Prosthecodimorpha staleyi: one gene and its partner. The protein of the gene in region 1 interacts with the protein of each later gene in a pairwise test. Links are inferred from orthologs where the notes say so. Each region holds a gene or a part of one and is shown in the gene's direction. Other genes may lie near its edges. The genes, in order: mobA and KL771_RS06280.

Region 1 (16,441 bases):
TGTCCAGGATCTCGTTGATCAGGTTGAGCAGATGCCGGCCGGAATCGTAGATGTCGGTGATGTAGCCCTTGTAGGTCTGGTTCTCGAGGGGGCCGAGCAGCTCCTGCTGGATCACCTCCGAGAAGCCCAGGATGGCATTCAGCGGCGTGCGCAATTCGTGGCTCATGGTGGCCAGGAACCGGCTCTTGGCGAGGTTCGCTTCCTCCGCCTTGCGGCGCGACTCGTCGGAGATCGCCTTGGCCTGCTCCAGTTCGGCGATGAGCGAATCCTTCTCCGCCCGCGCTTCGATCTCGGCCAGCGCCGCACGGTGGAAGCGGAACCCGAGGCTGGCGAAGAAGACCTCGCAGGCCAGCGTCATGCCGGCCAGCACGGCCAGATAGGAGATCGCCTGAGGGCCGGAGTTGAACGCCCGGTAGGCGAAGATCGCCGCCGTGATCGATGTGACCGGGATGGTCGCCGCCAGGATCGAGGCCGGCAGATGGGAGGCCAGCGTCGAGGAGATCGCGACCACGATCAACATGGTCGAGAACTGGAACACATCGGTCGCGGCGGTGGCCTGCGACGGCAGCACGAACAAGAGCGCCCAGGCGAAGGACATCACGCCGTCGAGGATGAAGAAGCGGCGCTTCCAGCCGGCGATGAAGATCGAACGGCTCTCGATGACCAGAAGCCGCCGACAGAAGACGATCGATGTGAAATGCACCGCAAGCGCGATCGCCACCCAGCAGGCGAGCAGCATCCGGTCCGTCCAGAGCAGGCCGGCCGACGCGGCCAGTCCGATCAGGAGTGGCGGCGCATAGGCGGTCGAAAGGCGCGCCCGGGCATGATCGAGCAGAAGTTCGTTGTCGAAGGCCGGCTTGAGCCCGCGCGCTGCGCTGAGCTGGTCGCGCAGATCGCGGACGGTACGCGAAACCTGCCGCCGCCGTTCCGCACGACGGGCGTTCTGGGTCGTCTTGTCGGCATTCGGCAACGCCACGCCGTCGCTCATCCGGAATTGGTTCCCGCGTCCCCTTCGGCTTTCGGACTGTGATTCAGAATGTTTAAGATCGGCCTCAGGGAAAAGGTTAACGATCCCTCCGTCCGGACCTCCGCGGGCCTGAGGCCGCCGGCCGCGATCCGCAATCTCCGGCCGGTGGCGCTCCGGCACCGGTTGCCGACCGGCCGCCCGCCCCGACGCGCCGGCGATCCGGCCCGGCCGGGCGCAATCGCGCCGTGCCGATCCGAATGAGACGATCCGGCTCCTGGAGACAAACACGAACCCATGTCTGCGACCTCTCCCGATCCGATCGCCGAACTCGACCTGGCCATCCGGGCCTGCCGCATCTGCCGCGATGCGCCGACCGGAACGCCCCTGCCGCACGAACCCCGCCCGGTCGCCCATCTGTCGGCGACCGCGCGGATTCTGGTCGCCGGACAGGCGCCGGGCACGAAGGTGCATGCGTCCGGCTTGCCTTTCGATGACGCCTCCGGCGACCGGCTCCGGGACTGGATGGGGATCGGCCGGGATCTCTTCTACGACACCAGCCGGATCGCCTTCCTGCCGATGGGATTCTGCTTCCCCGGACAGGACGCCGCCGGAAGCGATCTGCCGCCGCGCCGAGAATGTGCGCCGGCCTGGCGCGCCCGCGCCGTGGCCGCCATGCCGGCGGTCGAACTCGTGCTGGCGGTCGGCCAGTATGCGCAGGTCTGGCATCTCGGCCGGCTGAAGCTTGGCGGCATGACCGAAACGGTGGCGCGCTGGCGGGAGATCATGGCCGCCACGGCCCGGCCACGCATCCTGCCGCTGCCGCATCCGTCCTGGCGCAACACGGGATGGCTGAAGCGGCATCCCTGGTTCGGGACGGACCTGCTGCCGGCGCTGCGTGCCGATATCGCGCGCCTCACTGCCTGAGTGGAATTAAATTCCAACAACTACGACGTTGGCCGCAACATGAGCAATCTTCTGGTCAGCTTTCATTGAAATGGAGAATGTGGTACTCTTCCTATGCGCGCATCAGGGGGTTCGCATGATTGATCGCATCGACCGCAAGATTCTCCAGATCCTGCAGGAGGACTGCACGGTTCCGGTTGCCGAGATCGGACGTCGCGTCGGTCTTTCGACGACGCCCTGCTGGCGGCGCATCCAGAAGCTTGAGGAGGACGGTGTGGTGCAGCGGCGTGTCGCCGTGCTCGACCCACGCCAGGTCAACGCCAAGGTGACGGCCTTCGTGGCGATCACGACCAACCAGCATTCCGAGGATTGGCTGAAGCGCTTCGCCGACATCGTCAGCCAGATGCCGGAAGTGGTCGAGTTCTACCGCATGGCCGGGCAGGTGGACTATCTCCTGCGCGTGGTCGTCCCGGACATCGAGGCCTATGACGTCTTCTACAAGAAGCTGATCGCCCGCATCGAAATCGCGGATGTGTCGACCACGTTCGCCATGGAACAGATAAAATATACCACTGCGCTGCCGCTCCAGTTCGTGGCGACCGAGAAGGTGGTGGCCGAGAAGGCCTGAGTCCGGTCGCCCACCGATCGCCCGGCCGTCACGGCGGCATCATGCGCTCAGCGCTTCGATGGCCGGATCCGAAGGTTTTGTGCGGTCCGGATCGTTCGCCCGGTATCCGGCGCTGGCGCCGAGCAGTTCCAGGAAGTCGCGTGCCGGCATGGGCCTGGCGAACAGATAGCCCTGGCCGAGATCGACGCCGAGTTCGAGCATTCGGTCGCGCTCTTCGACCCGTTCGATGCCTTCGGCGACGATCGGCAGCCCCAGTTCCCGCCCCAGCGTGACGGTCGTGCGCATCAGGGCGCGCGTGCGGCGATTCTGTTCGCCGTCCTGGCCGATCGAGCGGGTGAACGAGCGGTCGACCTTGATCATGCTGACGGGGAAGCGATCGACATAGTTGAGGGACGAGTAGCCGGTCCCGAAATCGTCCAGGGCGAAGCGGATGCCGAGACGGGAGATTTCGGACAGGATCTCGTTGACCTCGTCGGCGTCTTCCAAGAGCGCCGTCTCCATGATCTCCAGAACGAGGTTCGAGGGGCCGGGCAGGCCGGCCTGCAGCACTTCGGAGAGCAGGTTCGGCAGGTCGCGGTTGACCTGTCCGCCGGACAGGTTGACCGAGATGAAGAAGTCCGGATTGCGCGCCGCGGCGACCAGGGCCGGAATGATCCGTGCGGCCTCGCAGAGCACCAGCCGGCCGAGTTCCTCGATCAGGCCGGTTTCCTCGGCCACGGGGATGAACTCGGCCGGCATGACCAGTCCGCGGGTCGGATGGTGCAGCCGAAGGAGCGCCTCGCCGCCGACCATCCGGCCGGTGGCCAGACGCACGATCGGCTGGATGGTCAACTCGAACCAGCCCTTGGCGAGGCCGGAGCGGACATCCTGTTCCTGGGTTTGCCGGACCAGCAGGGCCTCGGCCAGCCGTCGTTCGAAGCGCTCGACCCGGTTGCGCCCGGTTTCCTTGGCACGGTAGAGGGCAAGGTCGGCGGCGAGCAGCAGGTCCTGGCCGCTCAGCCCGTCGGCCGGGAAGCAGGCGACGCCGATACTGGCGGAGGCCTCGATCACCGCCGGCCCGACATCGGTCGGCTTGCGCAACTGCTCCAGCAGGCGCCGGGCGAAGGTGACGCCCTCCGCACCGTCGAGGCCGGGGAGGAACATGGCGAATTCGTCGCCGCCGAGCCGGCCGGCCATCGCCCCGCCGAGGCCGGCTTCGGCAAGCCGGCGGGCAAAGGCGATCAGCAACTGGTCGCCGGCGGCGTGTCCATAGGCGTCGTTGACGCGCTTGAAGCGGTCCAGATCCATCACCAGAGCGACGCCGCGGCCGTTCTGCCGGCACAGCCGCGTCACCTCCGCCTCCAGTCCTTCGACGAAGCCGCGCCGGTTGGCGAGGCCCGTCACCGGATCGGTCAGCGCGAGGCGGACCATCTCGCGTTCGACCGACTTGGTGCGCGAGACGTCGGACATCACCGAGAGACTGATCGGGAACTTGCCGCCGAGCCGGAGATCGGCCGTTTCGGCCAGTACGACATCGAGCGTGGAGCCGTCATATTTGACGAGCCGCAACGGCGTTTCGGGCGTAACTCCGCGCGCGAGGAATTGCGGCAGGGTTTCGTTCATGTAGATCGCGGCGCTGTCCGGCGTCAGGAAGGTCGCAAGCTTCCGGCCGATCACGTCCTGCCGCTTGTAGCCGGTCGCGACCAGCCAGTGATCGGAGACATGCAGCAGCGTGCCCTCGCGGTCGACCGAATGCAGCATGGCCGGGGTGCGGTTATACAGCCGCTCGAGACGTTCGTTGAACTGCCGCCGCCGCCGTTCGCCTTCGTCGAGGCGCGCCTGCATCTCGTTAAACGTTTCGACCAGTTCGCCGAGTTCGTCGTTGGAATCCCAGTCGACCCGCTGGCGCAACGTGTCCGCCTGGCTGGACCGGATGGCGGCGGTGACCCGGGACAGGGGCTCGGCGATCAGCCGGCGATTGATCGTCAGCATCAGGAAGATCAGCGCCAGGCTGGACAGCGACGTGTGCAGCATCGCATGGGCGACGCTCTGCAGGAGCCTCTGCGACAGCGTGACATTCGAATAGCCGACCTCGAGCACGCCGACGCGGGTCGATCGGTTGCCGTCGGTATAGTGGATCGGGGTCGACAGGTGATTCAGGTCCGGCCCCATTTGGCCGGATTCGATGATCGGACGGCCGGTCTCGTCGAGGACCCGGACGATGGTGACCTCGTTGTTGCCGAACATGCCTTGGACGATCAGACGGGCCTGATCGTAGCGATAGTGCCAGAGGGTATCCGACAAGGCCGACGCAAAGCCGCGGATACTCGCCCAATGCTTCTGGTGCACCTCCTGCTTGACCATATCGTAGGCCGCATAGCCGAAGATGATGCTGATCAGCAGATTGAGGACCACGATCGTCGGAACGACCGTCAGGAGAAACTTCGTCCGATAGGAACGGAAGGCGGGTCTGCCCGGCTCCGGCGCCTTGGTCGGCCGCGGCGGCGCGACCCCGACGCGCATCTCAGCCCGTCCAAATCGACTGGGATTCCGGTTGGGCAAGGCCTGTTTGGTCATCGTGCGGCCGGTCCGTTCGGGCTACGGCGACCTGCGTGCGGACGACAGCCGGATATCCAAGGCGTCAGGGGAGATGTCGGGACCCTTAAGGACGGATCCATGCAGGCCGACGCGGGCGCGGTGATCCTGCCCCGGTCGACAAGTATAAGGAAGCGACAATGAGGCACTTGAGACATGGCCAACCCCTGATGCCGCCGATCCTGCCGGTCAACTCTAAAGAAAACGGCAAGAGGAGCGGCGCGGTGCTGTTAGGGTTACCGGATGGCGTGCCGGCTGCCTGGCGTGCGGCGCGAGCCGGCGCGTGCCCGCAATAATCCCCGAGATTGAGCCCGCCCCCGTTGCGTAAAGCCCGGAAACAGTGTGAAATTTGAATAGGCAGGCACCGGCAGTCCAGGTGGAAGCCCGGGGTGCTTGCGGAACGGGTAAACCAACGAAGAGGAAGACGTCATGCGTTTCGTCATCGGACTGGCCGCGGCGGCGGTTGCCTTTGCCACGGCCGCCATGCCCGTTGCCGCGAAGGAATGGAAGACGATCCGGATCGGTACGGAGGGCGCCTATCCGCCCTTCAACTTCCAGGATTCCAACAAGGAGCTGCAGGGCTTCGACATCGACATCGCCAAGGCGCTCTGCGACAAGATGAAGGCGAAGTGCGAGTTCATGGCCCAGGACTGGGACGGCATCATCCCGGCGCTGAAGGCCAAGAAGTACGACGCCATTGTCGCCTCGATGTCGATCACCGAGGAGCGCAAGAAGCAAGTCGACTTCACCGACAAGTATTACCAGACCCCGGCGCGGTTCGCGACCAAGAAGGTCGGTGGCTTTACGGCGGTCACCCCCGAAGCCCTCAAGGGCAAGACCGTCGGCGCGCAATCTTCGACGATCCATGCGAACTATCTCGAAGATCTTTACAAGTCCAAGGGCGTCACCGTGAAACTCTACGGCACCCAGGACGAAGCCAATGCGGACCTCGCGGCCGGCCGGCTCGACGGCGTTCTGGCGGATTCGGTCGTTCTCTACGAATGGCTGGAGAAGGGCGATGCGGGCAAGTGCTGCCAGTTCGTCGGCCCCGACATCAAGGATGTGAAGTATTTCGGCGAGGGCGCCGGCATTGCCGTGCGCAAGGAGGACAAGGACCTCAAGCAGCAGTTCAACAAGGCGCTTGCCGAGATCATCAAGGACGGCACCTACGAGAAGCTCAACAAGAAGTATTTCCCCTTCTCGATCTATTGATCCGGACCTGGCGCCCCGCCGGTCGACGTCCGGCGGGGTTGGTGGTCCGACCCGCCGCATCGGCGCGGCCCCTCTCCGGGCGATCCGGGGACGCGGGCCGCTTCGGTCCCGCCGGTGCGCTGGCCGGAGCGCGCGCCTCCGGTGCGGTCCGGCCGGCCATGCCGCCGATCCACCCGCTTCCCTTTCGGACAGGCTGATTTGGACCGGATCGAATCCCTTATCCAACTGCTGGCCTGGGGGCCGAACGGCTGGGGTGACGAGATCGCCGCCGGCACCGCCATCACGGTTGCGCTCGGGATCGCCACGCTGCCGTTCGGGCTGCTGCTCGGATTCCTGATCGCCCTGGCGAAGCACTCCGGAGGCCCGGTCGCCCGGTTGCTCGGCAATCTCTATACGACCGTGTTTCGCGGCCTGCCCGAACTGCTGACGCTGCTGATCATCTATTACGGCGGCCAGCGGCTGATCCAGGAAGTTCAGGCCCTCCTCGTCGAGGATCCCGAGCCGATCGAGGTCAATGCCTTCGTGGCCGGGATGGTGGCGCTGGGAATGGTCTTCTCGGCCTATTCGAGCGAGGTCTTCCTCGGTGCCTTCAAGGGCATCACGATCGGCCAAATCGAGGCCTCTCGGGCGCTCGGCCTGAACCGCCTGCTTACCTTGCGCCTCGTCGTCCTGCCGCAGCTCTGGCGCTTCGCACTGCCCGGCATCTCCAATCTGTGGTTGATCCTGCTCAAGGAAACCTCGCTGGTCTCCGTGATCGCACTGCCCGATCTTCTGCGTTCGACCTTCATTGCCGTCGGCGTGACGAAGGAGCCCTTCTTCTTCTTTCTCGTGGCTTGCCTGATCTATCTTGTCCTGGCGATGGTTTCTTCGATCGGCATCGGCTGGATCGAGCGCTGGGCCAATCGCGGCGAGCGGAGGGCGGGAGCGTGACGACAGCCCCGCATCCGGAGGCGCCGCCGACGGCGTCCGGCTTCTTCGGCGAAGCCCGAACCGGCGACCTGGTGGCGCTGGCGCTGGCGGCGGTGATCGCAAGCCTGGTCCTGTCCGACTGGCCGGTGGCGATCGGCACGTGGTTCGGCAACGACATCTTCGTGCGCTACTGGCCGCGTCTCGCCGAGGGACTCGGGGTCACGCTGCAACTTGTCGCCATCTCGATCGTGCTCGGCGGACTGCTGTCGCTGCCCCTGGCGCTGGCGCGCTTCAAGAACCGCGGCTTTGCTTCGACGCTCGCCTACGGCTACGTCTACTTCTTCCGGGGCACACCGCTCCTGGCGCAAACCTTCCTGGTCTATTATGGCGCCGGCGAGTTCTCCGACGCCTTGCGTGGAATCGGCCTGTGGGGCTTCTTCAAAGAAGCCTATTGGTGCGTGCTGCTGACCTTCTCGTTGAATACGGCGGCCTATCAGGCCGAGATCCTTGCCGGCGCCATTCGGTCCGTATCGCGCGGCCAATGGGAGGCCGCCCATGCGCTCGGCCTGTCCAAGCCGGTCGCCTTTGTCAAGATCATATTGCCGCAGGCCTTCGTCACGGCCCTGCGACCCTACGGCAACGAAGTGATCCTGATGATCGAGGGATCGGCCGTGGCTTCCGTGGTTACGGTCTTCGACCTGATGGGCGCGACCCGACTTGCCGCCAACCGGACGTTCGACGAGCAGGTCTATCTCTGGGCCGCTGTCGTCTATCTTCTGCTTGTGGAGACCATCCGCCGGGTCTGGGATCTGCTCGAACGCGGCTTGACGCGGCATCTGCGCCGGCGCGCCTGAGGGTGCCGGCGTCGTCCGCCACCGTCGTCTTGTGGCCGTGAACGGTTGCCGCGCCGGTGTCTCGCCCTCGCGGTGCGCATGATAGGATGGCGCCGGTCCGGTCCTGCGAGGCGCCGGTGACCCGAGGCGGGCCTTCGACATCGCACGGGGGCGGCCGGCCATCGACAGGGAAAGCGGCATGAGCGAAATCGTGGGGGTCGTTCTCGCCGGCGGGCTCGGCCGCCGCATGGGGGGCGGCGACAAGGCTTTGATCGCGCTCGCGGGACGGCATCTGCTCGATCGGGTGATCGAGCGGTTCGCCCCCCAAGTCGGGGCGCTTGTGCTCAATGCCAATGGCGATCCGGCGCGGTTCGAGGCCTTCGGCCTGCCGGTGGCCGGCGATCCGGTGGCCGGCCATCCCGGTCCGCTGGCCGGGCTGCTGGCCGGCATGCGCTGGGCGGAGACGCATCGTCCGGGGGCCCGCCATGTCGCGACCGCAGCCGCCGATACGCCGTTCCTGCCGCTCGACCTGGTCGCGCGCCTCGCGGCAAGCCTCGACGGGGCGGATCCGGACGGCATTGCGGTGCCGGTCACGGCGACCGGCACCCATCAGGTTTGTGCGCTGTTCCCCGTCAGCCTGGCCGATGCCCTGGAAGAGGCGCTGGTCAGCGGCGCTGCCCGCAAGGTGATGGCCTGGATCGAACGCCACCCGGTTCGGCACGTCGCCTTCGATCCCCTCGCGGGCGGTCTCGACCCGTTTTTCAACGTCAATAGGCCCGAGGATCTTGCCGTTGCGGAAGATTGGATCGCGGCCCACGGTCCACTTCAGCCATAGGCGCGGAACCCGGCAAGATACCGGAATGCCCGGCTGGCAAGCGGTGATGGCGCCATGCTGTCCTGCGTCGGGCGCAGACGGCTTGGAAATCGCCGAATTCTGTGACAGTCGGCGCCGCGACTTGTTCCGAACGCCAGCAAGCGCTTCAGTAACGGTGGATTCTGTACCCGGTCCGCGATCTGTCTTTCGGTGTCATTTTCTCTTGCATGGCTGCCCTGCATCTTGTCTAACGTTCCAAGCGGTCCGGCGCCTGGGAGGGATGGGCGGCCGGACGTCAGCGTCAATTCGGGAGGTTGATGTCCATGCAGCGTCGCAAGTTTCTGAAGGCCGCCGGTGTCGGTACCGTCGCGGCCGCCGCCTTTCCCATGCCGGCGATCGCCCAGTCCAACCCGCAGATCAAATGGCGCCTGACCTCGAGCTTCCCGAAGTCGCTCGACACCATCTACGGTGCCGCCGAGGTCTTCTCGAAGGCCGTTGCCGAAGCCACCGACAATGCGTTTCAGGTCCAGGTCTTCGCCGCCGGCGAACTGATCCCCGGCCTGCAGGCGGCTGATGCGGTCTCCAACGGCACCGTCGAAATGTGCCATACCGCGCCCTACTACTATGTCGGCAAGGATCCGACCTTCGCGTTCGGCACAGCAGTACCGTTCGGCATCAATTCGCGCATGCAGAACGGCTGGCGCTACTATGGCGGCGGCAACGAGCTGATGAACGAATTCTATAAGAAGTTCAATCTGTTCGGCATGCCCGGCGGCAATACCGGCGCCCAGATGGGCGGCTGGTTCCGCAAGGAAATCAAGACTGTCGAGGACTTCAAGGGTTTGAAGATGCGCATCGGCGGCTTCGCCGGGCAGGTCATAGCCAAGCTCGGCGCGGTTCCGCAGCAGATCGCCGGCGGCGACATCTATCCGGCCCTCGAGAAGGGCACGATCGATGCGGCCGAATGGGTCGGTCCCTACGACGACGAGAAGCTCGGCTTCTACAAGGTCGCGCCTTACTACTACTATCCGGGCTGGTGGGAAGGCGGCGCCATGCTCGAATTCTTCGTCAATACGGCGAAGTGGGCAGAGCTGCCGAAGCACTACCAGTCGCTCGTGCTGACGGCGGCCGGCTTGGCCAATGTCCACATGCAGGCGAAGTACGACGCCGTCAACCCGGCCGCCCTGAAGCGTCTGGCGTCCTCGGGCGCCATCCTGAAGCCGTTCCCGAACGAAGTCATGGAGGCCTGCTTCAACTCGGCCAACCAGCTCTACGACGAGACCATGGCCAAGAACGGCGACTTCAAGAAGGTCTACGAGGCCCTCAAGGCCTATCGTGCCGACCAGTATCTGTGGTTCCAGATCTCCGAATATACCTTCGACACCTTCATGATGATCCAGCAGCGCAAGAAGACGCTCTGATCGTCGGCGGAATCGCAGCCGGGTTTCGACCCGGCCGGCCCTGCCGAGAGGCGGCGCGGGGATGCCCGGCGCCGCCTTTTTCGTGCCTTCAGGCGGCTTCGACGCGGGACGGTTCGAGGACGGCGAGGGGGACGACCTCGCAGGCGCATCGGGCGCAGCAGACCAGAGCGGAGCGGTCCGGGACCGCGTGCCATTCGTCGCGATGCCGGTCGACCGGTTCGGAGACGATCTCGATCGCGCTCGCCGTCTGGCGCCAATAGAGCGACGGCGGCCGGCCGTCGGAGGCATAGCGGAAGGCATAGAGCCGGCTGCCGTCGGACAGCGCCGCGGTGACACGCAGCGGCTCGTCGATGCCGGCCTCCGCCATCAGGGCCCGCAGCGCGCTGAGCGTCCCGGTCATGGCGCCGACCGGATCGGCCTCGCCGCCCTGGCCGAGCGTCATCAGGAACATGGCCTCCGAATCGGTCGTTCCGGTCCGGCAGGCATAGAGCGCGTCGGGAATCCGCGCCTCGACGGCCCGCCGCAACCGGCTCCAGCCGCCGATCTGGCCGTTATGCATGAACAGCCAGCGGCCATGGGCGAAGGGGTGACAGTTGGCTCGGCTGGTTGCCGTGCCGGTCGACGCGCGGACATGGGCGAAGAACAGCCGCGAGCGCACCTGGCGGGCGATATGGCGCAAATTGTCGTCCGACCAGGCCGGCAGCGTTTCGCGATAGAGGCCGGGTTCGTCGCGCTCGCCATACCATCCGAGGCCGAAGCCGTCGCCGTTGATGCCGACCTTGGCCTCCTCGGCGTTGCGGCTCTGGTGGATCAGGGAGTGTTCGGGATCGGCGACCAGCTGGCCGAGAAAAATCGGCTGACCCGAATAGGCGACCCAGCGACACATGCGGCGGAACCTCGGATGGGGGCAGGCATTGGGAGATACGCCGATTCTGCACGGCTGTCGTTGAACGAAGCTTGAACGGCCCGCGAAAACGACGAAAGCCGCCGGATGGCGGCTTTCGGGAGGGGCGGGCGGTCGGACGCGACCGCGGCGGTCACTGGATCTTGGGCGGCTGCGACAGATCCGGGGGCTGCGACAGGTCGGGCGGGGACGCCGGTGCCGTGCCGCCGCCCAGGCCCGGAGGCGGACCACCCAGGCCCGGAGGCGGGCCGCCAAGGCCGAGCGGCGGTGCGCCCAGATCGGTGCCGCCGAGGCTGGGGACGCCACCGATGGTGCCTTCCAGCTTGATCTCGAACTTGGTCGGATCGACCTTCGACGACACGTCATTGTACCACATGACCGTGATCGGGAAGAGCATGACGACGGCGATCATGACCACCTGGATCAGGACATATGGAATGGCGCCATAGTAGATCTGGCCGGTTGTGACCGGGTCCATCATCCGGCCGGTGACCGTGTCCTTGTAGGGTTTCGATGGCGCGACCGAGCGCAGGTAGAACAGCGCGAAGCCGAAGGGCGGATGCATGAAGCTGGTCTGCATATTGACGCCCAGGAGGACGCCGAACCAGATCATGAACGGCCCGACATCGGCGACCTTTCCGTTGATGACGTTGAAGCCCATTTCGTTGGCGATGGCGATCGCCGCCGGATCGGTCGCGAAGATGGTCTCCGCCGCCTTGACCAGCAGCGGCACAGCAATGAAGGCCAGTTCGAAGAAGTCGAGGAAGAAGGCCAGGAAGAAGATCATCGCATTGACGATGATCAGGAAGCCGTACATGCCGCCGGCCGTTTCCTTGAGGATCTCCTCGACCCAGACATGGCCGCTGACGCCGTAGAAGGTCAGCGAGAAGACGCGCGCGCCGACCAGGATGAAGACCACGAAGGCCGACAGCTTGGCGGTCGATTCGCCGGCCTGGCGGACCAGGTCGAAATTGAGCTTGCGGTTAATCACCGCCAGGATGATGGCGCCGGCCGCTCCCATGGCGCCGCCTTCGGTGGGCGTGGCGATGCCGCGGAAGATGGTGCCGAGCACCAGGAAGATCAGGATCAGCGGCGGCAGCAGGTCGCCGACGACGCGCTGCACCGCGGAGGAGACCGGCTTGGACGGGCTGTCCATCATCGCAAAGCCGGCTGCGATCAAGGCGCCGCCGGCGAGCAGGTCGAACCAGCTGCGCACGACCGAAAGGACGATCGAGGCGCCGACCGCGGTGGCCGGGGCGGCGAAGTCGACCGCCTTCAGGGCCGTGACGATCTGGCCGCCGGCGAACAGCAGCAGCACGCCGGCGCCGGCAAGGATCAGGGCAAGGCCGAGGATCTTGCCCAGGAAAGCCGGCAGGAAGCGCATCAGGCCGATATAGATCAGATAGACGGCCGCCAGGCTGCCGATCTTGAGCGTCGACAGCCAGGGTTCCTGCAAGGCCATCTGCTTGGCTAGTCCGCTCACCATCGGCAGATAGCGCTCGAACAGCGCGATGCCGGTCGCCGGATCGAACAGCAGGATCATGCCCCAGATGACCAGCGCGAGCGGCATCACGGAGGCTTTCATGACCTTGTCGTAGGGCGCGCCCTCGCCGAAGGAGCGGGCTTCCGGCGGCAGGGCTGGAGCGCTCTTCGGATAGACGATGGTCATGACCATCACGTAGGCCATGTAGAAGATCGTGAGCACGATGCCGGGGACGAAGGCGCCGAGATACATGTCGCCGACGGACCGGCCGAGCTGGTCGGCCAGCACGATCAGCACCAGGCTCGGCGGAATGATCTGGGCGAGCGTGCCGGAGGCCGCGATGGTGCCGGCGGCGAGGCGCCGGTCGTAGCCGTAGCGCAGCATGATCGGCAGCGAGATCAGCCCCATGGCGATGACCGAGGCGGCGACCACGCCGGTCGTGGCGGCGAGCAGGGCACCGACGAAGATCACCGCATAGGCGACGCCGCCGCGGATCGGCCCGAACAGCTTGCCGACCGTGTCGAGCAGTTTCTCGGCCATGCCGGACCGCTCGAGGATCAGGCCCATGAAGGTGAAGAAGGGGATCGCCAACAGCGTGTCGTTGGCCATCACGCCGAAGACCCGCTCCGGCAGGGCCTGGAACAGGTTCGACGAGAGCAGGCCCAGTTCGATGCCGACCCAGCCATAGGCGAGGCCGAGGGCCGCGAGGCTGAAGGCGACCGGGTAACCCAGCAACAGGAACACGATCAGGCTGAGGAACATGATCGGTGCGATGTTGTGGATAAGGAATTCTGTCATCGGGGTCGTCCTCCCGCGCGCCGGCCGTTCGCCGACCCTTCCGTCTTTGGGTGGGGCTGATCGATCGTCGGGCCGCGGCTCACGATTCGTGCGAGGCGGTGCCGTGCGAGCCGCCCGTCTCGGGCTCCGGCCGGAGGCCCTGCATCACGGCGACATGCTTGATGATCTCGGAGATGCCTTGAAGCGCCAGGAGCGCGAAACTCAGCAGCACCATCAGTTTCGCCGGCCAGACGATCAGGCCGCCGGCATTGAAGGAGACTTCCTGCAGTCGGAAGGAGGTGAGGAAGAAGGGCAGGGATTCGTAGATCATCAACAGGCAGAACGGCATCAGGAATACGAAATGCCCGAGCAGCTCGATCCAGTGGCGCAATGTCTTCGGCAACTGGCTCGAGAGAATGTCGATGCGGATGTGCTCGCGTCGCAGCAGCGTCCAGGCGGCGCCGAGCAGGAACACGGTGCCGAACAGGTACCATTGCAGTTCGAGCCAGGCATTGGAGCTGGTATTCAGCGTTTTGCGAATGATCGCGTTGCCGGCACTGACCACCACCGCCAGAAGAATCAGCCAGGACACGAACCGGCCGATGAAGGTGTTGAAGCCGTCGATGAGCGCGCTGATGCGCAGCAATCCGGTCATGGGCCCTCTTTGTCCTGGAAAGGTCTTGGCGCCGAGCGTTTCCGCATTTGCATAAAGGCTATGCGCCCTGCACGCGTCAAGAGGGTCCGGGCCTTCGTCCCGCCTCGGTCAGGATCGGGTCATCTTCGGGGTTTTCCCGATGCGGTATCCGGCTGAGTGATGCCCGAACCTGCGGCCTCAGCGTGCCGCCGCCCGGGCCGCGAGACCGGATGCGAGCCCGCCGGCGGCGAGCGTCGCCATGGTCAGAAAGAGCGGCAGGGCGCTGTCGCCGAGGAGCGCGCCCATGAGCACGGTGACCAGGGCTCCAAAGCCGATCTGAAGGGTCCCGGTCAGTCCCGAGGCTGCGCCGGCGAGGTCGGGACGGATGCTGACGGCACCCGCGATGGTCGACGGCAGGGCGATGCCGTTGCCGATGCCGAGCCAGGTCATCGGCGCGAAGATCGCGACCGGGTGATGGTAGCCGGCCAGATGCAGCAGGAGGGCCGCCGCCACGGCGGCGAGCCCGATCAGGTTGCCGACCGCCATCATCCTGATCACGCCGAATCGGGAGGCGTAGCGGCCGGACAGGAAGTTGCCGAGGATGTAGCCGGCGGCGAGCCACATCAGATAGAGCCCGGTCTCGCGGGCGCCGGCGCCGAGTAGCTTCTGCATGACATAGGGGATTCCGCCCAGGAAGGCGAAGAAGACGCCCGAAACCAGCATCGAGGAGACCGCGAAGGCGACGAAGTCCCGCGAGCGGGCCAGCACCGCGAAGGCGCCGAGATGGGAGGCGAGCCCGCCTTCGGACTGACCCGGCCGACGCGTCTCGTTGAGGGTCGCCCAGGTGCCGGCGAGCACGGCCGCACCCACGGCGAAGAGCAGAGCAAAGGGCGCCCGCCAGCCGAACTGCTCGTCCAGGGCACCGCCGATCGCCGGTCCGAGGGTCGGGGCGACCGCCATCCCCATGGTGACGAAGCCGATCATGCTCGCCGCGCGGTCGCGCTCGTAGACATCGCGCACGATGGCGCGCGAAAGCACCAGCCCGGCGCAGCTGCCGACGCCCTGCACGACGCGGCCGAGGATGAAGGCCTCGATGGTCGGCGCCAGAAGGCAGGCGGCCGTGCCGACCAGGAACAGCGCCATCCCGGCCAGCATGACCGGCCGCCGTCCGTGCCGGTCGGAGAGCGGGCCGAGGATGAGTTGGGCCAGCGCGACGGCGACCAGATAGAGCGACAGCGACAGCTGCACCGTCGCATAGGAGGTGGCGAAGGCCCGCTCCAGCCCCGGCATGGACGGGACCAGCATGTTGAGGGCGAGCGGATTGAGCGCCGAGACCGCGATCAGGACGATGATCGGCGGCGCGACGGGCTTCGCGGCAGGCTCCGAGGGATCGACCGGCGGCAGGGGCGGGGACGCCGTCATGGCACGGGGCCCGAAGCGGCGGCGCGCTGGGCGCGGGCGCGCAGGCGTTCGCGCTGGAAGCTGTAGATGCCGGTCATGACCACGATCGCGGCGCCGAGCAGGGTCCAGCGATCGGGCACGTCGCCGAAGAAGATCAGGCCGGCGAGGAAGGACCAGATCAGCAGCGCATAGCGGAACGGCGCGACCACCGACATGTCGCCGACCCGCATGGCGAAGGTCAGCAGCATGTAGCCGAGCACCAGCACGCAGCCGGCCAGGGCGAGCAGGCCGGCATGCCGGTCGGAGACCGGTTGCCATTCGGTGTAGCGCGAGAAGATGCCCTCGAAGGGGATCAGCACGAATCCGGTGACCATCACGGCCGAGGCGGTGTTGAGAACCGCCAGCGGGGTCGGCACGCCCGCCGGCATCTGTGAGGTGGCCAGATCGCGCAGCACGACGAAGAAGACCGCGCCGAGCACCAGGAAGGCGGACCGGTCGAAACCCGCAAAGCCCGGCCGGATGATGATCAGCACGCCGCCGAAGCCGACCAGGATCGCCGTCCAGCGCCGCCAGCCGACCGTCTCGCCCAGGAACAGCGCCGCGGCCGCCGTGATCGCGAGCGGGGTCACCTGGAAGATGGCGGTCGCATTGCCGAGCGGCATGTACATCAGTGCCGTCACATAAAGCAGCGTCGCGCCGATTTCGCCGACCAGCCGATAGCCGAGGGTCGGGTGGAACAGCGTCCGCCAGGCCGCGAAGGCGCCGGTCCAGAGGCACAAGGCGACCAGCAGGGCACTCGCCACGGCGCCGCGCAAGACCATGATCTGGCCGAGCGGCATCGCCGTCGAGACGGCCTTCACGATCGAATCACCGACGATGAAGGCCACCGAGGCGGCATTCATGGCCAGGATGCCGCGAGCATTGTCGCGCGGGGCGGCGGGCATGGCGGGTCCGGTCGAGGGAGGGCGGGGGAGGGAGGCC
Region 2 (10,574 bases), on another replicon or contig:
CGAAACCGTCGGCTCCCGAGATGCCCGTCCGGGCCAGATGCCCGATCAGCTTGTCGAGCGCGTTGTGGCGGCCGACATCCTCGCGCACGGCGACGAGGCTGCCATCGGCCCGTGCGAAGGCCGCGGCATGGATGGCGCCGACTTCGGCATTCAGCACCTGCAGCGGCGGAAAGGCCTTCATGGCGGCATGGACGGCCTCGGCCGGAACGGCGAGACGGGAGGCCACATGGGCGACCGGCCGCAGCGCCTCGGCGATGGTGTCGACGCCGCACAGGCCGCAGCCGGTCCGGCCGGCCAGATTGCGCTGGCGGTTGCGTAGCGCCGCAAAGCGTTCCGCCGCGATCCTCAGGCGCACCTCGGCGCCGCGCGCGAAACGCTCGACCTCCGTATCGTAGAGTTCGTCCGGCGCAGCCAGGATGCCTTCGGTCAGCGCGAAGCCGAGCGCGAAATCCTCCAGGTCGGCCGGGGTCGCCATCATGACCGCGTAGGACAGGCCGTTGAAGACCAGCGCGACCGGCTCTTCCTCGGCGATCAGCTCGCGCCGCGATTCGACACCGGCGCGGGTGACGCGCAGGGCCGCGGCCCGGCGGGCGCCGGCCGGTGCGGGCGGTTCGGTCTCGGGGTGGGGCATTGGCTTCAGCATGCTGTCCAAGGGCAGGACCTTCTTCCGGTTTGCCCGTCAATATAGGGCGAAGCCGCATGGTCCGGCGAGCCCCGGCGAAAAACCACGCGGAACCAAGGCATTCCGCTTGTGTTATGCGCTGGACGCAAGGCTCGAACCCTTACAGAACCGTAACTTGGAACGGCGGGCGGGAAGGCGTCTTTTCGGCGCCACGAAAGGAGCCTGTCATGAAACCGCTCTTCCTCCGGCTGCACCGCTGGATCTCGCTCGCCTTCGCCCTGCCGCTGCTGGTCGTCATCGCCACCGGCCTGATCCTGTCCTTCGAGCCGATCGCACAATCCGGTGCGATCCGGCCGGGCAGCATCACGCTGGAAAGCCTGACCGCAGCGGTCGCCAAGGCCGATCCGGACGGCAAGGCGACCGGCATCGTCGTCCGCCCCTGGGAGAACAGCTTCGGCATCGGCTTCGGGCCGAGCGCCAGGAGCTACGATCTCGCCACCGGCGCCCCGGTCGCACCCGGATGGCTGTCAGGCCTGTTCGGCGCCTCGCGCGGCATTCACGAGCGGCTTCTGTTCGATCTCGGCTGGCTGGTGACGGCCTCGACCGTCGCCATGCTGGCGATCATCATCCTCGGCGTGCTGATGGGCCTGCCCCGCCTGCGCAATACCGTGTCCGGCTGGCACAAGGGGACGGCCTGGTTCCTGCTGCCGCTGGTCGTGCTGAGCCCGTTGACCGGCCTCGCGCTCGCCTTCGGCATCACCTTCACGACGCCCTTGCCGCGTCCGGCCGGCGCGCCCGTCTCCCTCGTCCAGGCGCTGGCCAAGGTCGCCGAAGGCCACGATCTCTCCGGCCTCAATTCGATCCGCTCGCGCGGCGGCACCCCGATGGCGCGCCTGTGGGAGGGCGGCGAGTTGAAGGCCTATTCGGTCTCCGCGACCGGCCTGACGCCGATCCCGCGCAACTGGCCGCGCCTCCTGCACGAGGGCAACGGCGCCGGCCTGTGGTCCGGCCTCGTCGAAGTGGTCACGTCGCTTGCCCTGCTCGGGCTCCTCGGGACCGGCCTGACCATCTGGGTGCGCCGGGCGACGCGCCGCCCGACCCGGGTGCGCGCCGCGGCCTGATGCCGATCAGTTCGTCGGCGTGGCGGCGTTCGGGAAGAACTGCTGCTCGCCGGCGATCTTGTAGCCCGCGATCGCGGCCTGGCCCTCCTTCGACAGCACCCAGTCGATGAAGGCCTGGCCGAGATCGGCCTTGACGTGGGCGTGCCGGGCCGGATTGACCAGCATGATGCCGTATTGGTTGAAGAGCTTGCGGTCGCCCTCGACGGCGATCCTGAAGGTGCCGCGGTTGCCGAAGGCGCTCCAGGAAGCGCGATCGGTCAGCACATAGGCGCCCATGCCGACACCGGTGTTGAGCGTCGCGCCCATGCCCGAGCCGGTCTCCCGGTACCAGGCGCCGCTCGCCGCCTTCACGTCGACGCCGGCCTCCTTCCAGAGCGCCAGTTCGGCCTTGTGGGTGCCCGATTCGTCGCCGCGCGAGGCGAAGGGCGCGCCCTTGGCGGCGATCGCCTTGAAGGCCGCCACGATATCCCTGGAACCCGCCACACCGGCCGGATCGGCCGCCGGGCCGACCACGACGAAGTCGTTATACATCACGTCGAAGCGCTTCACCGCGCCGCCGGCGGCGACGAACTTCTCCTCGTCGGCCTTGGCATGGACGAACAGCACGTCGCCGTCGCCATTGGCCGCGTTCTTGATCGCCTGCCCGGTGCCGACCGCGACGACCCGGACCTCGATGCCGGTCTTCGCCGTGAAGATCGGCAGGAGATACTTGAACAGGCCGGAATTCTCCGTCGACGTGGTCGACTGCACGACGATGAACTTACCGCCCTGCTGCGCGGCCGCCGGCAGGGCCGGCAGGAGAAGCGCGAGGCAGGCGGCGATCAGGTGACGGCGCAGCATGGAAGTCCTCCCGGAAATGGTTTTCAGACGAAGATGCGGCCTTCGAGATAGGCCCGCCCGGCCGCGCTGCGCGGCCCTGCGAAGAAAGCGTCGGCGGGCGAATCCTCGACGATGCGCCCGGCCTGCATGAACAGGATGCGATCGGCGTGACGGCGCGCCTGGCCGCGGTCGTGGGTGACCAGAACGGTCGCCGCGCCGGCATGGCGGGCGGCCTCGATCAATCCCTCCACGGCCAGCGTCGAGGCCGGATCGAGGCTGGCGGTCGGCTCGTCGAGGAACAGGAGCCGCGGCTGCAGGGCCAGGGCGCGGGCGAGCGCCAGCCGCTGCTGCTCGCCGCCCGACAGGAGACGCGCCGGCTGGCCGGCCAGCGGCGCCAATCGCGCCATGGCGAGCGCATCGGCGACCCGCTGACGCCGCTCCGCTCCGACGATGCCGCGTGCCGCCAGCGCATGTTCCAGATTGGCGGCAACCGAGCGGCGCAGCAGCACCGGCCGCTGGAACACCATTGCGATCGCCGAGCGCACGCCGGCATCGGCCGGACGGCCGTTCCAGGTGATCCGCCCCGCGCTCGGCGCGACGATCCCGTCGAGCAGTTTCAGAAGCAGGCTCTTGCCGGCGCCGTTGGGGCCGAGAATCACGACCCGCTCGGCGCTGTCGAGCCGGAGATCGATGCCGTCGACCAGCCGCCGCCCGCCTGTCTCCACGACCAAGCCTTCGGCGACGAGCGGAAAGATGGCCGCGCCGGCGGCCGAGCCGAGCCGATGCTGCGGCGCCGCGTCAAGCATAGGCTGCCCTCGCGGCGGTCGCCCGGAGGCCCATGACGGCGACGTTGACCAGGACGGCGATCAGGATCAGGACGATGCCGAGCGCCAGCGCCAGGGCGATGTTGCCCTTGGAGGTCTCCAGCGCGATCGTGGTGGTCATCACCCGGGTGACCCGGTCGATATTGCCGCCGACGATCATCACCGCGCCGACCTCGGCGATCGCCCGGCCGAAGCCGGCCAGCACGGCCGTCGTCAGGCTGAAGCGGGCGTCGTAGATCAGCGTCGCCACCGCGCCGGCGCGGCCGAGCCCGAGCGAGCGGAAATAGTCGGCATATTCGAGCGCCAAGTCCTCGATCACCTGGCGCGACAGCGCGGCCACGATCGGCAGGACCAGGAGCGTCTGCGCCACCACCATGGCGGTCGGCGTGTAGAGCCAGTGCAGGACGCCGAACGGGCCGGAGGCGGACAGCAGCAGATAGACCAGGAGCCCGATCACCACCGGCGGCAGGCCCATCATGGCGTTGAGCAGCACCAGAACCGCGCCGCGCCCGGGAAAGCGCGCCACGGCCAGCACCGCACCGAGCGGAATGCCGAGCGCGGAGGCGATCGCGACCGCGCCGAGACTGACCTTCAGCGACAGGAGGACGACCGACCACAGTGCCGGGTCGAAGCCGGACAACATGGCCCAGGCGGTGGCGAAGGCCTGACCGAGATCCTGCATCGATGATCGATTCCGCGCATCTTTTCCGGAACTGTCGGGAAAAAGAGAAAAGGCGCCGGTCTGGTCAGAAGTCAAGCGACAAGTATGACTCCAACCTGACCGAGCGGGAGCCCGGCCGGGTCGTCCGTCAGGGGAAGCGCGGCGGTGGCTACTCGATCACGATGCGCGGGGCCGGCCGGCCGGCCGTGCCGGTTGCCAACTGGCGCCAGACCTTCTCGGCGATGTCGCGGTAGACCCGGGCATGGACGCCGTCGGGTTCGACGATCGAGACCGGCGTGCCGGCATCGGCGCGGGCGCGGATCTCCATGGTCAGCGGGACCTCGCCCAGGAACGGCACGCCGACCCGCGCCGCCTCGTCGCGGGCGCCGCCATGGGAGAAGATGTCGTGGCGCGTGCCGCAGTTCGGGCAGACGAAATAGCTCATGTTCTCGACGATGCCGAGGATCGGCACGTCGACCTTCTGGAACATGGCGACGCCGCGCCGGGCGTCGATCAGGGCCAGATCCTGCGGCGTGGAGACGATCACGGCGCCGGCCAGCGGCACCTGCTGGGCCATGGTCAGCTGGGCGTCGCCGGTGCCGGGCGGCATGTCGACGACCAGCACGTCGAGTTCGCCCCAGTCGACCTCGCGCAGCATCTGTGTGATCGCGCTCATCACCATCGGGCCGCGCCAGATCATCGGCGTCTCCTCGTCGACGAGGAACCCGATCGACATGACCGGCATGCCGTAGCCGTCGAGCGGCTCCAGGATCCGTCCGGACTTCAGGCGCGGCTTGCCGCGCAGCGCGAACAGTCGCGGCATGGACGGGCCGTAGATGTCGGCATCGAGCACGCCGACCTTGAGCCCGAGGCTCTTCAGCGCCAGGGCGAGGTTGCAGGCGGTGGTCGACTTGCCGACGCCGCCCTTGCCGGAGGCGACCGCGATAATGTGCTTGACCCCCGGCAGGCCGCGCGTCTGCGGGCTGCGGCCGCCGGCCGAAGGTGCGGGCGAAGCGGTCGCCGCCGGAGCGGCGGTCGCCGCCGGAGACGATGCCGCCTGCCCCTTCGGCGCCTCGGCGGTGAGCGCCACGGTGGCCCCCGCCACACCCGGCACCTTGCGCACGGCGGCCTCGGCCGCGGCACGCAGGCCTTCCAGCTCGCGCGCCCGGCTCGGGTCGACGGCGATCGAGAAATAGACCTTCTCGCCGTGCACGATCACCTCCGACAGCGCACCGGATTGCGGCAGCGGCGTGCGCCCGTCCGGACCCGGAACGGCGGCAAGGGCAGCGAGAACGGCTTCGCGGGTGACGGACATCGAGGCACTCCGGGATGGGACTGAGGCAGGCAGGATCGGCAGAACCGGCCCGAACGGCGGGCCGATCCGGCCGGCGGCATCCGCCCCGGCCATTGCGGGCTCTAGATAACCCCTCCCCCGCCGAGGTCAACGATGCAGGCCGCTGCCGATGTCGGGCCGGTCCCGATGGCGGGCCCATCCCGATGGCGGTTGCCGGCCCGACCCGGGCCGCCGCGCGGCCATCGGCTTTACCGGCTCATAGGCCGACGCTATGGTGTAAGGCCCCGGCTGCGGCGGGCGACCGGAGCCGACGGCACGCCGCCGACCGGCACGCCCGGTTCCGGCCCGCCCGTGCGGAGCGTCCGCCCTGGATTTGGAGTTGCCCCGATGCCGTCCTTCCTCATCGCCGTCGTGATCGCCGTTGCTCTCGCGTTCGGCGCCCACGCCGTTCTCGATACCTATCAGAAGCCGGTCGGCGTCGCCTTTACGACCAGCGGCGCGCGCATCTGATCCGGGCGAACGCCTCCTGCCTTGCAGCGGTGGAGGCGCCGGACGCCTGGGATGGGGGTCCGCTGTCGCGTGCTCATCGTTACGGCGGGGATTGCGCCGGCAGTCGACGGGACGGCCGGCGGATCGGTGCAACGGCGGGCTGCATATCCTGTTGCCGTTGCCGCAAACGTGATGATCGCGCGCTTTCCCGGCTTTCTGGAAATGCCGCAGTCTTGTCCTCCTGAACGGCCCCTCCTTGCGAACGGTGTCGGGCGGGCCGCCGGGAGGACAGACCTTGGACCAGAAGTTCATCGATCTCTTCGACAGCTACACCCATGGCGGCATGAACCGCCGATCGTTTCTCGACCGGCTGGCGGCTTTGGCCGGATCGACGGCCGCCGCGTCCGTTCTGCTGCCGCTCCTTGAAAACAACTATGCGCTGGCCCAGACGGTCGCCGAGAACGACCCGCGCCTGATCGTCGAGACCGCCGCGTTCCCGGCCGGTACGGCGACGATTTCCGGCCTGCTCGCCCGGCCGAAGGATGCCGCCAAGGCGCCGGCCGTGATCGTCATCCACGAGAATCGCGGCCTCAACCCGCATATCCGCGACGTGACGCGGCGCGTGGCGCTGGCCGGCTTCGTGGCCTTCGGGGTCGATTTCCTGTCGCCGCTCGGCGGCACGCCGGAGGATGCCGACAAGGCGCGCGACATGATCGGCACGCTCGATGCCGCCGCCGTGGTCGCCTGGGGACGCGCCGTGCTGGCCGGCTTGGCGGCACGGCCGGAGACCAACGGCAAGGTCGGGGCGATCGGCTTCTGCTGGGGCGGCGGCCAGGTCAATGCGCTGGCGGTCGCGGAGCCGAGGCTCGGCGCGGGCGTCGCCTATTACGGCCGCCAGCCGAAGAGCGAGGCGGTTCCGGCGATCCAGGCGCCCCTGATGCTGCACTATGGCGGGCTCGACCAGGGCATCAATGCCGGCATTCCGGCCTTCGAGACGGCCCTGAAGGCCGCCGGCAAGCGCTACGAACTGCATGTCTACGAGAACGTCAACCACGCCTTCAACAACGACACCAACGCCGCGCGCTACGACAAGGCGGCAGCCGAGCTGGCCTGGAGCCGGACGGTCGGCTTCCTGAAGACGCATCTCGCCTGACCGGTCGCGCCGCGGCGCGCGGATATGCGCTGCGGGCGGACCCGGCCGGAGATTGACGGGACACCGCCGCGGGCTCATGAAGCAGCGTCATGAGCCCGCTTACCTACACCGTCGCCCCCGTGCGGACGCCCGACGACCTCGCCGCCGCGATCGTCCTGATCCGCGCCTATGCGGCTTCGCTGCCGATCGATCTCGGCTATCAGGGTTTCGAGGCCGAAATGGCCGGCATGCCCGGAAAGTACGCCCCGCCGGACGGCGAATTGCTGCTCGCCCGCGCCGCCGACGGCACCCCGCTCGGCTGCGTCGGGCTGCGACCGCTGCCGCCGGTCGACGGTCGGGCCGAGATGAAGCGGCTCTATGTGCTGCCGCAGGCGCGGGGCACCGGGCTCGGCGATGCACTCGCCCGGGCGGTCCTCGCCGCCGCCCTCCGGCTCGGCTACCGCGAGATGGTGCTCGACACGTTGCCGAGCATGGCCGGCGCCCAGGCGCTCTACCGGAAATACGGTTTCGTCGAGACCGGCCCCTATTACGACACCCCGATCGCCGACACCGTGTTCATGCGCTGCACGCTGGCGCCGGCCGATCCCGCGCAAGGGGCACAGGGCTGACCGGCAGCCGCACGCGCGCCATCCGGGTTTTCACCGAGGCGCGGTTCGTGGCATACCGGCTGCGCAACCGGACCGACGCGCGATGCCCCAGTTATCCGACGATTGCTTCGCCCATGGCGGCGGGGCCATGACGATCGACGAGGCGCTCGCCCTGTTCCGCGCCCGCGTCGCGCCGGTCGCCGAAACGGAGACGGTGCCGCTCGCCGCGGCCGACGGGCGCGTCCTGGCCGCCGATATCCACGCCCGCATCCCCCTGCCGCCCTTCGACAATTCGGCCGTCGACGGCTACGCGGTGCGCCACGCCGACCTCACCCCCGGCCAGGAGAGCCGGCTCGCCGTCGCCGATCGCCTGCAGGCGGGCGATGCGGCCGGGACGCTGGCGCCCGGCACGGCGGTGCGCATCTTCACCGGCGCGCCGATGCCGGCCGGCGCCGACACGGTCTACATGCAGGAGGATGTCGAGGCGCGCGACGGGATCGCGATCCTGCCGCCGGGGCTGGCGCGCGGCGCCAACCGGCGCCCGGCCGGCGAGGAGATCGCCGCCGGCGCCGTCGCCCTGCCGGCCGGCACGCGGCTGCGCCCGCAGGAGATCGCGCTGGCCGCCGGCATCGGGCTCGACCGGCTGACGGTCCGTCGGCGACTGCGCGTCGCGATCTTCTCGACCGGCAACGAACTGGTCGAGCCGGGCGCCCCCCGCGGCCCCGCGCAGGTCTTCGACACCAACCGGCTGATGCTCGCCGGCCTGCTCGCCCGGCTCGGCATTGCGGTTTCCGATCTCGGCATCCTGCGCGACGAGCCGGCCGGCCTCGCCGCGGCCCTGCGCGCAGCCGCGGCGGAGCACGATCTGGTGCTCACCACGGGCGGCGTCTCGACCGGCGAGGCCGACCACGTCAAGCCCGCCGTGGAGGCCTCCGGCCGGCTCGATGTCTGGCGTTTCGCGATCAAGCCCGGCCGGCCGCTGGCGCTCGGCACGGTCGCCGGCACGGCCTTCTGCGGCCTGCCCGGCAACCCGGTCGCCGTCTACGTGACCTTCACCCATATCGTGCGCGGCCTGATCGCGGCGCTCGGCGGCGAGACCTGGCGGCGGCCGCGGCCGATGGCCGCGCGTGCCGGATTCAACCACAAGAAGCGGCTCGGCCGGACAGAGTTCGTGCGCGTGACGCTCGCCGACGGGCCGGACGGCATTCCGGTGGCGACCCGATTCGCGATCGAAGGGGCGGCGGTGATCCGCTCGCTGACCGAAACCGACGCCCTGATGGTGCTCCCGGACGCCGTCGAGCGCGTCGAACAGGGCGATCTCGTCGGCATCGTCCCGCTGCCCGGTCTCGGCTGACGGGATCTCGTGACGGACCCCGGGAACTCGTATAGTCTTTACGATGCGTTACCAATTGCAACCTGGTCGGTCCATGATCCGTGTCCTCGCCTTCGTCGCGGCCGTCCTCGGCGCCGCGCTCTTCCAAGTCGGCGGGACGGGTCCCGTCCGCGCGCAAGGCCAGACCGAACTGCGTTTCGGCCTGGTCATCGGCAATGACAGCTTCCCGGAAGGGCCGCTCGCGACCGCGGCGAACGATGCCGGCCTGGTCGCCGACACGCTCGGCGAAGCCGGCTTCGACGTGACCGGGCTGCGCAACCAAGACCAGACCGGGATGCGCCGCGCCATGCGCGACTTCCTGGACAAGGTCGGCCAGGGCGGCGGCGGCGCGGTCGCCTTCGTCTATGTCAGCGGCTACGGCCTGCAGTACGAGGGCGAGAACTATCTCGTCCCGGCCGGTGCGCGCATCGACCGCGACACCGACATTCCGATCGAGGCGATCCGGGTCTCGGACTTCACCCGCGCGCTGGCGGCATTGCCGATCAAGGCGCGCATGGTCGTGCTCGACGCCTCCCGCCCGTCGCCGTTCGCGCGCAACGGCCAGCCGCTTGCCGCCGGTCTCGCGCTGACCGAGCCGGAACCCGGCACCCTCCTCGCCTTCAATGCCGCGCCCGGCAGCGTCGAGCCGCCCGCGAACGGCGACTACGGCCCCTACGCCCAGGCGCTGGCCGAGGTCATCCGGCTCGGCGGCCTGGAACCCGATCAGGTCTTCGCCCGGGTGCGCCTGCGCGTCGACCAGCTGACCGGCGGCGCGACCGTGCCGTGGCACGCTTCCAATATCGAGGAGCCGTTCCAGTTCTTCGAAGGCGGCGGCGGCGACCAGGGACAGGGTCTGTCGCAGGGACAGGGCTTGCCGCAAGGACAGGGCCTGCCGCAAGGACAGGGACAGGGCTTTGCGCAGGCCGGCCAGATCCCGCCGCGCCCCGCATCGATGCGCGAGGCCGGTCCTGCCGGCGCCTATGCGATGGCGCTGGAGCGCGACGATCTGGACGCCTTCGAGGAGTTTCTGTCCTATTACGGCAACGATCCGCTGGCCGGCCGCATCCGCGCCCTGATGGCGGCGCGGCGCGAGGCGATCACCTGGCGGCGGACGGTGGAGTACAACTCGGCCGAGGCCTATTGGTCCTATCTGCGTCGCTATCCGAACGGTCCGCACGCCGCCGATGCGCGGCGCCGGCTGGGGCGGCTTTCGGCCGCCTACGAGCCGCCGTCGCGGTTCCAGGAGGTCGAATATGACGTGGCGCCGCCGCCGGAACCGGAGGTGGTCTATGTCGGCCGGCCGAATTTCGGCTTCACCGGCTATGCGCCGCCGCCGCCACCGCCGACCTATCTGCTGCCGCCGACCTACTATGTGCTGCCGCCGAAGCCGGTGAAGCCGCCGCCGTCGGTGATCCTGCTGCCGCAATTCATCAAGCCGCAGAAGCCGTTCGTTCTCAAGCTGCCGGCGAATGTCGTGCAGCCGCCGGTACAGGGCTGGCAACTCGGCAAGATCCCCGGCACGGCTCCCAAGCCGAACATCAAGTTCAACCAGAACCCGAACGGCGTCTTCATCTTCAAGCAGGGCGGCCAGGGTTTCCAAGGACAAGGTTTCCAGGGCCAGGGTGGGCAGGG

Evidence for each region.
Region 2: the proteins of mobA (region 1) and KL771_RS06280 interact in binary tests that used the Escherichia coli proteins (3 or more experiments, as listed by UniProt). The link is inferred for Prosthecodimorpha staleyi from one-to-one orthologs.

What each region holds. Positions count from the first base shown.
Region 1 is NZ_JAHHZF010000006.1:211,795-228,235, reverse strand. What follows is about bases 7,095-10,043. They hold mobA (molybdenum cofactor guanylyltransferase MobA), read left to right. Parts: upstream 7,095-8,225; coding sequence 8,226-8,861; downstream 8,862-10,043. Other genes in these bases: KL771_RS13730 (TRAP transporter substrate-binding protein), read left to right, coding at 9,164-10,043; KL771_RS13740 (ABC transporter permease), read left to right, coding at 7,211-8,047; KL771_RS13745 (ABC transporter permease), read left to right, coding at 7,095-7,214. Also shown: KL771_RS13770 (sensor histidine kinase), read right to left, coding at 1-988; KL771_RS13765 (uracil-DNA glycosylase family protein), read left to right, coding at 1,262-1,891; KL771_RS13760 (Lrp/AsnC family transcriptional regulator), read left to right, coding at 2,007-2,498; KL771_RS13755 (EAL domain-containing protein), read right to left, coding at 2,538-5,000; KL771_RS13750 (ABC transporter substrate-binding protein), read left to right, coding at 5,502-6,284; more of KL771_RS13745, read left to right, coding at 6,492-7,094; more of KL771_RS13730, read left to right, coding at 10,044-10,261; KL771_RS13725 (class II glutamine amidotransferase), read right to left, coding at 10,350-11,147; KL771_RS13720 (TRAP transporter large permease), read right to left, coding at 11,299-13,446; KL771_RS13715 (TRAP transporter small permease subunit), read right to left, coding at 13,526-14,080; KL771_RS13710 (multidrug effflux MFS transporter), read right to left, coding at 14,258-15,481; KL771_RS13705 (DMT family transporter), read right to left, coding at 15,478-16,404. UniProt on the Escherichia coli protein: Transfers a GMP moiety from GTP to Mo-molybdopterin (Mo-MPT) cofactor (Moco or molybdenum cofactor) to form Mo-molybdopterin guanine dinucleotide (Mo-MGD) cofactor.
Region 2 is NZ_JAHHZF010000003.1:59,210-69,783, forward strand. Bases 6,867-9,798 are described here. They hold KL771_RS06280 (molybdopterin molybdotransferase MoeA), read left to right. Parts: upstream 6,867-7,673; coding sequence 7,674-8,924; downstream 8,925-9,798. Other genes in these bases: KL771_RS06270 (dienelactone hydrolase family protein), read left to right, coding at 6,867-6,983; KL771_RS06275 (GNAT family N-acetyltransferase), read left to right, coding at 7,073-7,591. In the rest of the region: formate dehydrogenase accessory sulfurtransferase FdhD, read right to left, coding at 1-643; KL771_RS06240 (PepSY-associated TM helix domain-containing protein), read left to right, coding at 850-1,743; KL771_RS06245 (extracellular solute-binding protein), read right to left, coding at 1,750-2,583; KL771_RS06250 (energy-coupling factor ABC transporter ATP-binding protein), read right to left, coding at 2,607-3,368; KL771_RS06255 (ABC transporter permease), read right to left, coding at 3,361-4,068; KL771_RS06260 (Mrp/NBP35 family ATP-binding protein), read right to left, coding at 4,217-5,362; KL771_RS06265 (hypothetical protein), read left to right, coding at 5,729-5,851; more of KL771_RS06270, read left to right, coding at 6,126-6,866. UniProt on the Escherichia coli protein: Catalyzes the insertion of molybdate into adenylated molybdopterin with the concomitant release of AMP.